DNA from 2 places in the Allobosea sp. LjRoot237 genome. Region 1 is predicted to be linked to the other one. Evidence: predicted binding sites of a transcription regulator. Region 1 holds the regulator's gene; the other holds the start of a gene.
What was found. The regulator HrcA, encoded in region 1, represses chaperone genes, less so after heat shock. The targets are predictions, from matches to a motif close to GTTAGCACTCNCNNNNNGNGAGTGCTAAC.
Positions count from the first base shown of each region.

Region 1 (7,666 bases):
TGCCGCAGACCTCCGGCAGACGAATGCGGCCGATCAGCTTGCCCTCGGGGTTGAAGCAGAGCACGCCATTGTAGCCGACGGCACGGCCGGCATTGCTGGACGCCCAGAGATTGCCCTGCACGTCGCAGCGCAGCCCGTCCGGCCCGCATTTCACCCCATCGACCATGCAGTCCGAGAACAGCTTGCCGTTCGAGAGCTTGTTGTCGGCGCCGACGTCGAAGACATGGATGTCGCCCTTGCCGCCGGGGCCGGTATCGCCCGGGCCCTTGCCGGTCGAGGCGATGTAGAGCTTCTTGAAGTCGGGCGAGAAGCACAGGCCGTTCGGGTCGGGCACCTGCTGCTCGGTGACGACGAGGTCGACCCGGCCGCTCGGATCGATACGGTAGCAGTTCGTTGGCAATTCGCGCTTGTAGGAGCCGATCTCGGGCGGTTGGCCGAGCCGGGGATTGAGTTTGCCGCCGGCATTGCTCGGGCCGCCGGCTGCGTCGGGCGCGCCCTCGTAGAGCTGGCCGCCATAGGGCGGGTCGGTGAACCAGTAGCTGCCGTCGGGGTGCTGCACGACATCGTTGGGCGAATTCAGCCGCTTGCCGTCGAACTTGTCGGCGAGGACCGTCACCGAGCCGTCGAGCTCATAGCGCACGACGCGCCGGTTCAGATGCTCGCAGGAGAGCTGCCGGCCCTGGAAGTCGAAGCTGTTGCCGTTGCTGTTGCCGGAGGGCGTGCGGAAGACGCTGACGCGGCCGTCATCCTCGAGCCAGCGCATCTGCCGGTTGTTCGGGATGTCGCTCCAGACGAGATAGCGCCCCTGCGCATTCCAGGCCGGCCCTTCCGCCCAGAGCGCCCCGGTCCAGAGTCGCTGGATCGGCGCATTGGGCTGGGCCAGCCCCTCGAAGGCCGGATCGACGGCGATGACGTCCGGGTCCCAGAAATAGGTGGTCGGCGCACCGCCGCGACTGAAATCGCGCGGAGGGGTAGTCACCGTGCTCGGCGGCCCCGGTCGGGCGGCAGGAGCCTGCGCCAGGGCCGTGTCGGCGGCGGCTACGAGCGCGCCCGCTCCCGCGACCTGCAACAAGCGGCGGCGCGACAGCGCCGGGCGCATTTCGTCGATCTTGCTCTGCTGCATCTTGACCTCCCTGAGCCGGACTGTCCCGTCCATGCGAGCGACATCGGGGGCGCCGATTGCGGCGGTGACGTGGCGGAAGGTGGCCGTTTCGTCATGACGAGGTCGGCTTCAGCAGGGCTTCTCACCGACCTAAATCGGTTTAATGATATCGAGTCCGGCGACGGCGCCGCGATCCGTCCTCAGGCCGCCAGATCCGCGACGAGCGCGTCGAGCAGAAGAGCGCCTTCGGGCGTCGCGGCGAGGCGGCCATTCGGCTTGCGGGCGAGGAAGCCCTCGGCGATGAGGCTACCGATACGATTGCCGTTGAGCTTGCGGCCGGCCAACCCCTCGAACACGTCGAGATCGATGCCTTCGACGAGTCGGAGGCCCATCAGCAGGTACTCGTCGCCCTGCGCCTCGGCCGAGAGGCGCTCGTTCTCGACCAGTGCGTCGCTGCCGGCCTCGATCCGCTCCAGCCAGGTCTCGGGGCGCTTCTCGGTCGATTGCGCATAGCGGCCATCGGCCGTCACCAGCCGGCCATGGGCGCCTGGCCCGACGCCGGCATATTCGCCATAGTGCCAGTAGACCAGATTATGCCGGCATTCCGCGCCCGGCCTCGCATGGTTCGAGATCTCGTAGACCGGCAGGCCGTGCTTGGCGGTGATCTCCTGCGTCAGCTCGTAGAGCGCCGCGCCCGCATCGGGATCGGGGATGGCGAGCTTGCCGGCGCGGAAGAGCTGGTCGAAGGCGGTGCCGGGCTCGATGGTCAGCTGGTAGAGCGAGAGATGCTCGGCGGCGTGGCTGATCGCGAGTTCGAGCTCGGCCTGCCACAGCGCCGGTGTCTGGTTCGGCGAGCGGGCATAGATCAGGTCGAAGGAGTAGCGCTCGAAATAGCGCCGGGCGATCGCGACTGCATCGAGCGCTTCTTGCGCCGAATGCATCCGGCCGAGCGCTTTCAGGTCGGTATCGTTCAGCGCCTGGACGCCGAGCGAGACGCGGTTGACGCCCGCCGCGCGGAAATCGCGGAAGCGGCCGGCCTCGACGCTGGTCGGATTGGCCTCCAGCGATACCTCGCAATCGGAGGCGACGGCCCAGTGCTCGCCGATCGCATCGAGGATCGCGCCGACCGTGGCGCCCTCCATCAGCGAGGGCGTGCCGCCGCCGAAGAAGATCGAGGACACCGTACGTCCCGGTGCCAGCTCGGCACGCTGGGCGATCTCCCGGCGGAAGGCGGCGATGTAGCGCGCCTGGTCCGGTGGCTGGTGCCGGACATGGGAGTTGAAGTCGCAATAGGGGCATTTGGCCAGGCAGAACGGCCAATGCACATAGACGGCGAAGCCGGCAGCCGCGGTCGGATGCGCCGGCACGCGAGGCCGCCCCGCCAAGGCGGCTGCGATCGTCAAGCGGGCTTCCTCAGGCAGGCGGCGGCCAGCACGTGGAAGGCGCGGGCCCGGTGCGACAGGCCGGGCGAGCCGTCCTGCGGAATGCCGTGCTTCTCTTCCGCCGTCATCTCGCCGAAGGTCTTCCCATGGCCGGCCGGCTGGAAGATCGGGTCGTAGCCGAAGCCGGACAACCCGCGCGGAGCCTCGACGATCGTGCCGAAGACGCGGCCCTCGAACAGCTCCTGATGCCCGTCCGGCCAGGCGATCACCAGGGCCGAGACGAAATGCGCCTTGCGCTGCTCCGGCGTCGTCGCGCCGCGCTTGGCGAGCTCCATCTGGACGCGGGCCAGCGCCGGGGCGAAATCCTTGCCCGGCCCGGCCCAGTTGGCCGAGAACAGGCCGGGCGCGCCATCGAGTGCGTCGATGCAGACACCGGAATCGTCGGCGAGCGCCGGCAGGCCGGAGGCTTCCGCTGCCGCGATCGCCTTGATCGCGGCGTTCTCAGCGAACATGTGGCCGTTCTCCTCGGGCTCGGGCAAGCCAAGCTCGCCGGCCGAGACCAGCTCGACGCCATAGGGCGCCAGAAGCTCGCGCATCTCGCGCAATTTGCCCTGGTTATGGGTCGCGATCACGACCTTGCCGGTGAGGAGGCGGTTCGCGCTCATGACGTCAGGCTACCGTCGCCTTCTGCAGCGCGACCAGCTTGGTGACGCCGCCCTTGGCGAGTTTGAGTAGCGCCATCAGCTCATCCTCGCTGAAGGGCGCGCCCTCGGCGGTGCCCTGCACCTCGACGAGGCCGCCAGAGCCGGTGATGACGAAGTTCGCGTCGGTCTGCGCGCCGGAATCCTCGACATAGTCGAGATCGATCACCGGGTTGCCGGCGACGATGCCGCAGGAGATCGCCGCGACATGGTCCTTCAGCGGATTGGCGCCCTTGAGCATGCCGCGGCCTTCCATCCATTTCAGCGCATCGTGCAATGCGACCCAGGCGCCGGTGATCGAGGCGGTGCGGGTGCCGCCATCGGCCTGGAGCACGTCGCAATCGACGACGATCTGGCGCTCGCCGATCGCGGTCAGGTCGACCACGGCGCGAAGCGAACGCCCGACCAGGCGCTGGATCTCCTGCGTCCGGCCCGACGGCTTGCCGGAGGTGACCTCGCGGCGGGTGCGCTCATGGGTGGCGCGCGGCAGCATCGAGTATTCGGCGGTGACCCAGCCCTTGCCGGTACCGCGCAGCCAGGGCGGCCCCTTTTCCTCGACAGTCGCGGCGCAGAGCACTTTGGTCTCGCCGAAGGTGACCATGCACGACCCTTCCGCATAGCGGACCACGCCACGTTCCAGCGTGACCTTGCGCATCTCGTCGGCTGCGCGCTTCGAGGGTCTCATCGTGCCATCCTGTCTTCTGAATTCGCGGCTTGTAGGCGTTTAACCGGAGAGCGGCAAGGCGAGCCGGCCATGGGACTTGATCCGGCCGCCTGCGCCGGGGACAATAGGGCATGGTCACCAGGCTGTTCACGAGGCGATGAGCGCCCATACCCGCCCGGATTCGCCCGGCGGTCTGGTCGAGATCGACCAGCGCTCGCGCGAGATCTTTCGCCAGATCGTCGATGGCTATCTGAACACCGGCGAGCCGGTCGGCTCGCGCAACATCGCCCGACTGCTGCCGATCGCGCTCTCGCCGGCGACGGTGCGCAATGTCATGACCGATCTGGAGATGGCCGGGCTGATCTATGCGCCGCACACCTCCGCCGGGCGCCTGCCGACCGAACGCGGCCTGCGCTTCTTCGTCGACGGCATGATGGAGGTCGGCAATCTGACCTCGGACGAGCGCTCCCGCATCGAGGCGCAGATCAGGGCCGCCGCCAGCAACCGCTCGCTCGACCAGACGCTGACTGAGGCTTCGGCGCTGCTTTCGGGGCTGTCGCGCGGCGCCGGCGTCGTCGTCACCACCAAGGCCAATGCCCGCCTGCGCCATATCGAGTTCGTCCGGCTCGATGCCGCCCGGGCGCTCGCCGTGCTCGTCGCCGATGACGGTACGGTCGAGAACCGCATCCTGGCGCTGCCGCCGGGCCTGCCGGCTTCGGCGCTGGTCGAGGCCGGCAATTTCCTCAATGCCCGCATCGTCGGCAAGACGCTGGATGAGCTCCGGCGCGAGATCGCCGACAGCCGCGTGCAGATGGAGCGCGAACTCGACGAATTGACCGCGCGGCTGGTCGAGACGGGGATCGCGACCACCTCCGGCCCCTCGGGCGACCGGCATCTGATCGTGCGCGGCCAGGCCAATCTGCTCGAGGACCTGAAGGCGCAGGAGGACCTTGAGCGCATCCGCCTGCTCTTCGCCGATCTGGAGACCCAGACCGAATTGATCGACCTGCTTTCGCGCGCCGAGGCCGGCGACGGGGTACGCATTTTCATCGGCTCGGAGAACAATCTGTTCTCGATGTCGGGCTCGTCGATCATCGCGGCGCCCTTCCGCGACGGCGGCCAGCGCATCGTCGGCGTCGTCGGCATCATCGGCCCGACGCGATTGAACTACGCCCGGATCGTGCCGATGGTCGACTATACCGCCAAGGTGGTCGGGCGCCTGCTCGATGGCGGGCGATGAGGCGGTTGCTGCGCACCGCCGCGATCCTGGCGGGGGTGTTGCTGATGACGGGGGTGGGTGAGGCACAGACCGGGCTGCTCGGAGCGGCCGGTCGTGGCGATCTTCCTGCTGTGAACCGCCTGATCGCGACCGGCGCCGATCTCGAAGCGCGCGACGGCCAGAGGCAGACGCCGCTCCTGCTCGCCGTCGCCGGTAACCACGTCGCCGCTGCCAAGGCACTGCTCGCCGCAGGCGCCAGCCCGAACGCCCAGTCGGCGAACCAGGACACGCCCTGGCTGCTCGCCGGCGCCAGCGGCCGCACCGAGATCATCGCGGCGATGCTGCCGCTCAAGCCCGATCTGTCGCTGCGCAACCGCTATGGCGGCAATGCGCTGATCCCCGCCTGCGAGCGCGCCCATGTCGAGACGGTGAAGCTGCTGCTGACCAGCGGCATCGACGTGAACCACGTCAACAATCTCGGCTGGACCTGCCTATTGGAGATCGTGATTCTCGGCGATGGCGGCCCGCGCCATCGAGAGGTGGCCAGGCTCGTGCTCGATGCCGGCGCCAACCCCAATCTCGCCGACCGCGACGGCGTCAGCCCGCTCCAGCACGCCCGCAAGCGCGGTCAGAACGAAGTCGCGAAGCTGATCGCAGCCGCCGGCGGGCGCTGAGGCCGGCCGGCCTACTCCAGCCAGTCGGTGGCGAAGCGCTCGCGGGGGTGGATGTCGACGGATTCGAGCGTCTCCGGCCCGAGGCTGCGGAATTTGTGCGGCACGCCGGCCGGCACGACCAGGATCTGTCCGGGGCCAGCTTCTATCTCCTCCTCGCCGATCGTGTAGAGCGCTCGTCCGGCGCGCACGATGAAGGTCTCGGGATAGGGATGGCTGTGCAGCCGCGGTCCCTTGCCCGGCTCGGCCCTAACGAAGATCAGCGAGACCTCGCCGCCGAAGCCCTGCACCTCGCCATGCCATTCGCCGGGTGTCTCGGACCAGTCCTCGCGGCGAATGGCGCGGGGCTCTGCGCTCTTGTCAGCCATCTCAGCCACGCGCCGCGATTGCTGCCGCCGCGCCGGCCATCACGCCGCCGGTGACGCGGTTGATCCGGCGCATGGTGCGTGGGCTCGCCACCAGCCGCCGCGCCCGGTCGGCGGCGAAGGCATAGCCGAGCAGGGTGGTGTTGATGATCAGCATGGTCAGCACGGCGACCTCGACGAAGGCGAGCGGCGTGATCGCCTGCAGGTCGACGATCAGCGGCAGGATCGAGACGAAGAACACCATCACCTTGGGGTTGCCGAGCGTCAGCGCGACGCCGCCGAGGAAGAGGCGGACGCCCTCGCCACGCATCGCCGGCTGGTGCTCCAGGCTCTCCACTGGCGCGGTCCAGAGCTTCCAGGCGAGATAGACCAGATAGGCGCAGCCCGCGTACTTGATGACCAGGAACAGGCCATGGAAGTTCTGCATCAGCACGGACAGGCCGAGTGCCGAGAAGCTCAGCCAGACCAGATCGCCGGCTGCGATGCCGAGCACGAAAGGCACGGCCCGCCGGAATCCGGTCGAGAGTGAGCGCGCCACGATCGCGGCGATGCCGGGGCCGGGCGAGGCGACGGCGAGAAAATAGACACCGGCGAAAACCAGAAGTCCGGCGAGATCCATCGGGCGCTGCTCCCTCATGTCGGCTTGTTGGGCTCAGACTAGCAGCCTGCGGCGGACGTGTCCCATCGCCATGCGTGATGGGAGGGATCAACCTGTCTGGCGGATGCGACCGCGGCGCCTCTCGGCGCGTGCCTTCGCGACGGAGCCGACGAAGTCGCCGATCGACTGTTCCAGCGCCTTCGATTGCGACGAGGTCGCTCGGACCCGGTCGTCAACCTGCCGGGCGAGTGCAGCAGCTTCGCTGGCAAGTCCCTCGACGAGCGCGGCATGGCGCGCGATGGCGTCGACGCCCGAAGACGAGCTTTCCGCCCGCTGGGCGATCGAGCGGATATGGCTGGCTTGTCCCGCAACGGACTCGGCAACGACGCCGGCACTGTCCTGCAGTGTCTGCATGGTCTCTCCGAGCCCGCGCACCGCTTCTCCGATGGCGTGTCCGGCATCGACGACCTCGCCGACGCCTTGACGGATGGTCTCGGTCGCGTTGTTGGTCGCAGTGGCAAGCGACTTGACCTCGGCTGCGACAACGGCGAAGCCCTTGCCCGCCTCGCCGGCGCGAGCCGCCTCGATGGTTGCGTTCAGCGCCAGCAGGTTGGTCTGCGCGGCTAGGCTGCGGATCAGTTCGACCAGGTTGCCGATGCGGTCGCTCGCCTGTTGCAGCAGGGCGACGCTGTCGGTGATCGCGTGGCATTCGGCGTTTGCCGCTTGCGTGGCGCGGCTCGAGCCGGCCGTTTCCTGCGAGATACGTGCGCTGGCGAGCTCGAATTGCCGCGTCGCCGCAACGATCTCGGCGACAGAGGCGGCGACCTGTTCCGGCCGCTCCTGCGTACCCGCGAGAGCCGACAGCGTCGCGCCGGCTTTGGTCGAGAGCTGGCCGGAAAACCCGGCGACGTCTCCCATGCTGGCCTCGATCGTCGAGATGCGTTCGGCGATGCCGTCGCGAAAG
Region 1 is NZ_CAXUQP020000001.1:5,493,915-5,501,580, reverse strand. It holds gene ACSQ24_RS26680 (SMP-30/gluconolactonase/LRE family protein) at 1-1,123, opposite strand, end outside; gene hemW (radical SAM family heme chaperone HemW) at 1,303-2,505, opposite strand; gene rdgB (RdgB/HAM1 family non-canonical purine NTP pyrophosphatase) at 2,502-3,149, opposite strand; gene rph (ribonuclease PH) at 3,154-3,870, opposite strand; gene hrcA (heat-inducible transcriptional repressor HrcA) at 4,007-5,089, shown strand; gene ACSQ24_RS26655 (ankyrin repeat domain-containing protein) at 5,086-5,742, shown strand; gene ACSQ24_RS26650 (cupin domain-containing protein) at 5,754-6,107, opposite strand; gene ACSQ24_RS26645 (LysE family translocator) at 6,109-6,723, opposite strand; gene ACSQ24_RS26640 (methyl-accepting chemotaxis protein) at 6,811-7,666, opposite strand, start outside.

Region 2 (7,666 bases), 890 kb from region 1:
TTTTCGGCCATGACGACGACCCGGGAGGAGGCATCGACAATCCGCTCCATGACGCTGCGCTGTGCCGGGCTTGGCTCCGACAAGACGGTGTGGAGCGTGGTGACGACCGGCATCGTCAGGCGTGACAGCAATCCTGTGACATGCACACCCGCTTCACCGCCGAAGATGCCAAATTCGTGCTGCAGCGAGACGACGTCGAACTGGCCGTTATTCAGGAAATCGGCAGCGCGCGCATAATCCTGGATCCGGTCTTCGTAGATCTGGAAACCGACGGTGCTTGGATAGTTGTAACCGTCGCCATCGTTCATCGCCACGATGGAGGTTGCCAGATCGGGGTCCGATGCGGCGACCGCCTGCTGCAGGTCCGTGGTGAAGGTCGCGATGCCACAGCGGCGCGGCAGCGAGTTGCCGATGAAGGCGATACGGTGGGGCGGGTTCATGGTCTTGCCTCTGCAAAGGAAATTGGCGCACCCGCCGTCGCGGCGAGCAGCGGGCGCCGGCGAGCGGCGGTGCCGGGGAGAGCGATCGCATCGTTGGCGGCAAGGGGGCGGAGCAGGTCGCTGCTCGGCATGGTGGCATCGTAGGCGACCAGGCAGGTCAGCCCGGCCTGCCCGGCGGCGATGCGCATGATCTCGGCCTGCATGAAACAGCCCTCGCCGATGCCGATCCGCAAAGGACCGAGCCGCCCCTCGCCGGCGATCACGATCAGCCAGGTCTCCGGCCCGGCTCGCAGATCCCACAGCGAGCCCGGAGCCAGCTCGAACCGTTCGAGAGCGAAGAACGGGCTCGCCAAAAGCAGGGTTCTGGCATTGCTCAGCCGCTGCGGCGGCACCTGCTCCGCGGCCGGCCCGGCATGGGCGGCGGCGACGCCGGACTCGATATGGAGCTCGCGGTCGCGGCCGTGGTCGAACAGGCGGAAGGTCGTATCGCTGCGCTGCTGGATTTCGGCGAGTACGAGGCCGGGGCCGATCGCGTGGATCGTTCCCGCCGGCACGAAGATGACGTCTCCCTTGGCGGCCTTTCGCCAGCCGATCTGCTCGGCGATCGAACCATCGGCGATCGCGGCCCGCAGCTGCGCCTCCGTGAGCGCCGATTGCAGGCCGACGCCGACCCTGGCGCCCGGCTCGGCGGAAAGCACGTACCAGGCTTCGGTCTTGCCACGCGGCAGCCCCATGGCGCGCGCAGCGTCGTCGTCCGGATGCACCTGGATCGACAGCGTTTCACGCGTGAATAGCAGTTTGAGCAGCAGCACGGGCTCGGGCGCATGCGGATCGCGGCGCTGGAACCAGATTTCGCCGATAGCGGCGCCGTCATGGTCGGCCCTGTTCCAGGGCAGGAGATCGGTCGAGCCCCAGGGCTTGGGCATGACCTGCAGGCGAGCCGGTTCGAGGGCCATGTCGTGCTCCAGATTCGCTCAGCCAGCAAGCTCGACGGGTTGTCGAACGGCGCTGCAGCGGTCGGCGAAGGCCCGCGACGGCAAGCGTGTCGAGGGGAAGCGCGGCGCAGGGCGTTGCGCTTGTCGGAGCGCCCGAAGCTCGGTCCTTCGCCAGAGCGGGCTTCGGGGGGCGGAGCCAGCAGTGAGGCGCGAAGGGCAAGATCGCCCAGTGGTCGAAGAGGCCTACCGGCACTGTGGCCACCGCGGTGCCGTCGTCGGCATCGCGATTCATTCCAGGCTCGAACGGAGCAAGGGGCACCTGAGCGTCGCCAGGCATTCGCTGTCCGGAACTGGGTGATTTTGGCCTAGCCGGCAATCATCGAAGCTCCGCGACCATCGGGTGCCGCGAACGCCAAATTAGCCAAATCGTCAGCCCCACACATGAGAATGATCGGTTTTCAGACAAGGCTCATGGTCGAGTTTATTATGTCGCAAGCTAGAAAAGCGATTTATTTGCGGACATCGAGACCATGGCCGGGAGTTAATCTCAAGATACAATGGACATAAACACGTCAAGTAGCGACAGTTTTATTTTCGACAATTTTCGGAAGCTCGAGAATTATTTTTGGCACTCCTGTCATTCGAGTGCCAAAGGGGCTATATGAATGGCGTGGCCGCCCTTGCGCCGGCCGCAGAAAGAACCCGATGGAATTCCGTCCATTCCATGGCCGCGTCGTCATTCGACCTGCGGAAGGCGATCTCGAATCCCGGGGCGGGATCATCATTCCTGACACCGCCAGGGAAAAGCCCCAGGAAGGCGAGGTCGTGGCCGCAGGCCCCGGCAATCGCGACGAGAGCGGCAAGTTGCTCCCGCTCAGCGTCAAGGCCGGCGATCGCGTGCTGTTCGGCAAATGGTCCGGCACAGAGGTCAAGATCAATGGCGAGGACCTTCTGATCGTGAAGGAGGCCGACATCATGGGCATCGTCGAGCCGAAGGGAGCGGACCTGCAGAAAGCCGCCTGACCGGCCGACCTCCGACCCCTGCAACCGCACGACCGAACTGGACAAACATCATGTCTGCCAAGGAAATCAAATTCTCCACCGATGCGCGCGATCGAATGCTGCGCGGCGTCGAGCTGCTCAACAATGCCGTCAAGGTCACGCTCGGACCCAAGGGCCGCAATGTCATCATCGACAGGTCCTACGGCGCGCCGCGCATCACCAAGGACGGCATCACCGTCGCCAAGGAGATCGAGCTTTCCGACAAGTTCGAGAACATGGGCGCCCAGATGGTGCGCGAGGTGGCGTCGAAGACCAACGACCTGGCCGGCGACGGCACCACGACGGCGACGGTCCTCGCCGCTGCCATCCTGCGCGAGGGCGCCAAGCTCGTCGCCGCCGGCATGAACCCGATGGATCTGAAGCGCGGCATCGACCTCGCTGTGACCGCCGTGATCAAGGAAATCCGAACACGCGCCAGCAAGGTCAAGACGTCCGGCGAAATCGCCCAGGTCGGCACCATCGCCGCCAATGGCGATGCCGCTGTCGGCAAGATGATCGCCAAGGCGATGGACAAGGTCGGCAATGCCGGTGTCATCACGGTCGAGGAAGCCAAAACCGCCGAGACCGAGCTCGACGTCGTCGAGGGCATGCAGTTCGACCGCGGCTATCTCTCCCCCTATTTCATCACCAATGCCGAGAAGATGCGCGTGGAGCTGGAGGATCCCTATATCCTTGTCCACGAGAAGAAGCTCGGCGGTTTGCAGGCAATCCTGCCGATCCTCGAAGCCGTCGTGCAGACCGGCAAGCCCCTCCTGATCATCTCGGAGGATGTCGAAGGCGAGGCGCTCGCCACCCTCGTCGTCAACAAGCTCCGCGGCGGCCTCAAGGTCGCGGCCGTCAAGGCGCCAGGCTTCGGCGACCGCCGCAAGGCCATGCTCGAGGATATCGCGATCCTGACCGCCGGCCAGATGATCTCGGAGGATCTCGGTATCAAGCTGGAGAACGTGACGCTCGACATGCTCGGGCGAACCAAGCGGGTGGTGATTGAAAAGGACACGACGACCATCATCGACGGCGCAGGCGACAAGGCGGCGATCGCGGTGCGCGTCGGCCAGATCAAGGCGCAGATCGAGGAGACCTCCTCGGACTATGATCGCGAGAAGCTGCAGGAGCGCCTGGCCAAGCTCACCGGCGGCGTCGCGGTGATCCGCGTCGGCGGCGCGACCGAGGTCGAGGTCAAGGAGAAGAAGGACCGCGTCGACGACGCCCTGAACGCGACCCGCGCGGCCGTGGAAGAGGGCATCGTTCCCGGAGGCGGCGTCGCGTTGCTGCGCGCCAGGACCGTGCTGGCCGCATTGACGGGCGCCAATGCCGATGTGAAGGCCGGCATCTCGATCGTGCTCAGGGCGCTCGAAGCCCCGATCAGGCAGATCGCGGAGAACGCCGGCGTCGAAGGCTCGATCGTCGTGGGGAAGCTCATCGACAGCAAGGATCACAATCTGGGCTTCGACGCGCAGACGGAGGCCTATGTCGACATGTTCGAAGCCGGGATCGTCGATCCCGCCAAGGTCGTGCGGACCGCCTTGCAGGATGCCGGCTCGATCGCGGCGCTTCTGATCACCGCCGAAGCGATGATCGCAACCGCAGCCACGCCGGACTCCGCCGCGGCGGGCAATGGCTCGATGGGATACTGAACAACCGCACCCGGGCCGCGCGGCCATCCGGCCGGGCGGATCATGCTCCAACATATTGCATTGGCGCGAATTCTTGTCGTTCAGCCGATTCTGGCTGAACGGAAAGCGCGCCGGCGGCAATCGACAGCGAGAATTTCCAATGGCCATGCAGAGCGCCGGCGCGACATCCAGAGTTTCGAAAACTACCAGCCCTCGAAAACGATCCTGGTATGGGCCTGCATCGCCGCAGAAGCGGCCACGATGATCGTTGGCTTCAACTGGGGCGGCTGGGTGACGGGTGGAACTTCGCGCATGGCCGCGACCTCCGCAGGCGATGCCGCGAGAGGAGAACTGGCGTCGGCTATCTGCGTCCAGCGCTTCAATGCGGCCCCGCAGGCGACTGCGAAGCTCGTCGAACTCAAGGCTCTAGGTGACGGCTACAAGCAGCGCCAGTTCGTCGAGGCCGGCGGCTGGGCCACCATGCCCGGGCAGACCTCGCCCGATCGACGCGCGGTCGAAGGTTGTGCTGCTACGCTCGCCACCTGAGAATCTCTCCCGGGATTGCGCGCTCCGGATCTCCGGAGCGTGCTTGTACCGTCTGCGGCCGGCCCCGACCGAGGCGGGCGGTCCCGGCGGTCGGCACGCCCGTGACCGAGAACGGTTGCTGTGGCCGAGGGTGAGTGTGGTCATCGCGTCGCCATCGCCGAAGGCGTGACACCATCCGAGCCCGCGGCGCAGGGCCAAGTTCATGCGCTGTGAGTTGCCGTGAAGCGGACGTTCCGAACGTCAGGAAGGGGCCACTAGCTCCGCTTGGCGCTTCCTGGTGCCGGGATTCCAGCTCCTTAGCGAGTACGATTTCGACACGAAAGCACCGCCTCCAGGATGAAGTACGGCGCCTTCATTCCTTGCGCGCGGCAAACGTCTCAACGAAAACGAGGGCTTGCGTCCTTGCTCGCGCTGAGGATTAATAGGTCCGTTCATGAGGAGGTTGTGGCCGCCGGCGGCGGCGATCTCGAGCACGCGCTTGGCGCTCTCCTGGCCCTTGATCTCGCGTAAGTCAGGCAGCAACCCGCTTTGACGGGCGACGGCGGGCTCGGGGCGTGCCATCACCTGCGTGCCCTTGAAATGATTGGCGAGCTGGATCAGCGAGCGCGGCGCGAGGATATCGAGATCACCAGCCGCCCAGGCCGCTTCCGGGCCGCTCGCCGCCGGGCAGATCAGCCCCTGCCCTCTTGCATAGGCCGCGATCGCCGCCGGCAGCACCCCGGCGACAGGCGTTATCGAGCCATCAAGGGCGAGCTCACCGAGCACGGTGTAGCCGGCCAGCGCATCGGCCGGGATCGCGCCGATCGCCGCCATGACGCCGAGCGCGATCGGCAGATCGTAATGACTGCCTTCCTTCGGCAGGTCGGCAGGGGCGAGGTTGACGGTGATGCGCTTGGCCGGCAGCGCCAGCCCCGAGGCGATCAGCGCGGCACGGACCCGCTCCTTGCTCTCGCCGACCGCCTTGTCAGGCAGGCCGACCAGAATGAAGGCGACGCCGCCCGGCGTGACCTGAACCTGGACATCGACGGCGCGTGCCTCGATGCCCTCGAACGCCACCGTCGCGACCCGCGTCACCATCCAAGCCCACCCCAGCCCCGCGCGATGACGCTAGCGGAAACGCGCTATGGTTGCAAGAACAGATCGGGAACTTTTGAAGCGGCAAACGAAGCGAGGTTGGGCCTCCATTGCCGCGCACGCCCATGCCTTCGAGTGCTCGGCGGCTTCCGTGCCGGGAACGGACGCGAATACAGATGTTGCCCACACGGCCCCCCGGTGCCGGCCTCGCGGAGACCGCTTCACCGTCGCGTGACGATACCGATCTCGGGCTTGCGCGCAGCACCGAGCCAGAGCAGCAGGAAGCCGAGCAGCAGACCGGCTGCAGCGGTCGGCATCTGCAGCACATGCACGAGCACCGGGTCCCAGAGCATGGGGTGGAGATTGCGCTCGACGGCAGGCTGCAGCAGGCGGAAACGCTCGCCGATGAGCGTCAGCAAGGTCTCGCCGAGCGGCGTGAAGCGCAGGACCGAATTGGCGATCGAGCGCGCCCCATCGGTGAGCAAGGCGACAAACCCTCCGGCGACGAGAAGGTAACCGAACATCCTGACGAGAAAACGCAATTCGTCCCCCGATTCCCGCACTGGCCGGCACTGGCGCGGCCAACCCGCATGTGTCCCCTCACCCGATGCATTGCAACGGCAAAGGACAATTGCGTGCAACCTCGCCGGGGCGCGGCATTAGGTCTTGAAAGAAGCGCGCGCGGAGGCCATAAGCGGCGCGCCGGACAGGTGGCCGAGTGGTTGAAGGCGCACGCCTGGAAAGTGTGTATACGGGAAACCGTATCGCGGGTTCGAATCCCGCCCTGTCCGCCACCACCCGCTTCGGGTAGCTCAACCTAAAATCCTAAACAGAACGGTGGTTTGCAGGGTTCTAGAACCCTGATCCGGGCACCAAGCCAGATGCTCGGCAAACGTCAGTCTCAAGACCGCTTGTCGCACGTCCAGATTTCCAGTTCCCCAAATATCATAGGAGCTTACGAGAAAACGCAGTGCGAGTTCCAATGTCTGCTCGAAGCTGCCTTGGACCTTGCCGCCAGGTGCTTCGTGTTCAGCGAGAGTGATCTTCCACCGCTCCAGCTCCGCGATACGCTTCTCATAAGCCGCGACCACAGCATTCGAGCTTGCCGCGACGATCCGGTCACCAGATGCCTCGTTCACAATATCCATTTCGCGAAGGGAACCGCGTTAGGACTCCCTCGTTCCATGTCCGGTCCATCTCCGGCCAAGGATCAGGACGATGAAAGAACCGGTGCTGTCATGGTGCTCCCGCTCGGTCGAAGCCTTACCCGGTTCCGGCTTGCCCGAGCTTCAGGACCTCGCCCAACGGCTCATCACGGAGCTAGGCCATGCCGGGCTCATGGTTGCGGTCGCCGAATCCTGCAGCGCGGGGACGCTCGCCAACTGCCTGTCGAAGGCGGAAGGAGCGGGAGACGTTCTGATCGGCGGCTTCGTGACTTATATGCCGATTGCAAAGACCGGGCTCCTGGGTGTCCCTGCTGATCTCATAGAGACCCACACCGCGGTTTCAGGACCGGTCGCGCGCGCGATGGCAGGCGGCGTGCTTGCGAGCACGCCTGCTGATCTTGCGCTGGCTCTCACCGGTGTGACCGGCCCCGTCGCCGACGAGCGTGGCAATCCGCGAGGACGCGTCTGCATCGCCGCAGCCATGAAGGGAGGCGAAGGCATGGATTGTCATTGCGAATTTGGCGCGTTTCCGCCGCCCGTTCTGCTCGATGCTGCCTTACGAACGGCGCTCGCGATGGGTTCGGATCTCTTGAGGCGGCATCTTGGGAGCAGGTGATGGATGCCGATGATCGGCGTCCAGCCGCAGGCCGGAAAGGAGGGCCAGCGATGATCCGTCCGCCCCACACCGAATCGCGCGGCCTGCCCAAGGCCGTCCCGAAGTCGCCGCCGTGATTGCATTCCTCGCTAGCGAAGACGCGAGCTTCTGCTCAGGCCTCGGCGTCCGACGGCGTCAGGACACGCCCGACCACGCCAAGATGTTTTTCGCTGAA
Region 2 is NZ_CAXUQP020000001.1:4,608,353-4,616,018, forward strand. It holds gene ACSQ24_RS22475 (glycosyltransferase family 4 protein) at 1-440, opposite strand, end outside; gene ACSQ24_RS22480 (class I mannose-6-phosphate isomerase) at 437-1,396, opposite strand; gene ACSQ24_RS22485 (co-chaperone GroES) at 2,081-2,398, shown strand; gene groL (chaperonin GroEL) at 2,449-4,071, shown strand; gene ACSQ24_RS22495 (hypothetical protein) at 4,114-4,596, shown strand; partial or broken gene ACSQ24_RS22500 (magnesium chelatase domain-containing protein) at 5,016-5,673, opposite strand; gene ACSQ24_RS22505 (hypothetical protein) at 5,892-6,155, opposite strand; tRNA gene ACSQ24_RS22510 (tRNA-Ser) at 6,375-6,464, shown strand; gene ACSQ24_RS22515 (hypothetical protein) at 6,483-6,818, opposite strand; gene ACSQ24_RS22520 (CinA family protein) at 6,889-7,452, shown strand; gene ACSQ24_RS22525 (hypothetical protein) at 7,604-7,666, opposite strand, start outside.
Region 2: ACSQ24_RS22485 (co-chaperone GroES) is a predicted target of HrcA. The motif match lies at 2,000-2,028, and genes of this name have one in related genera.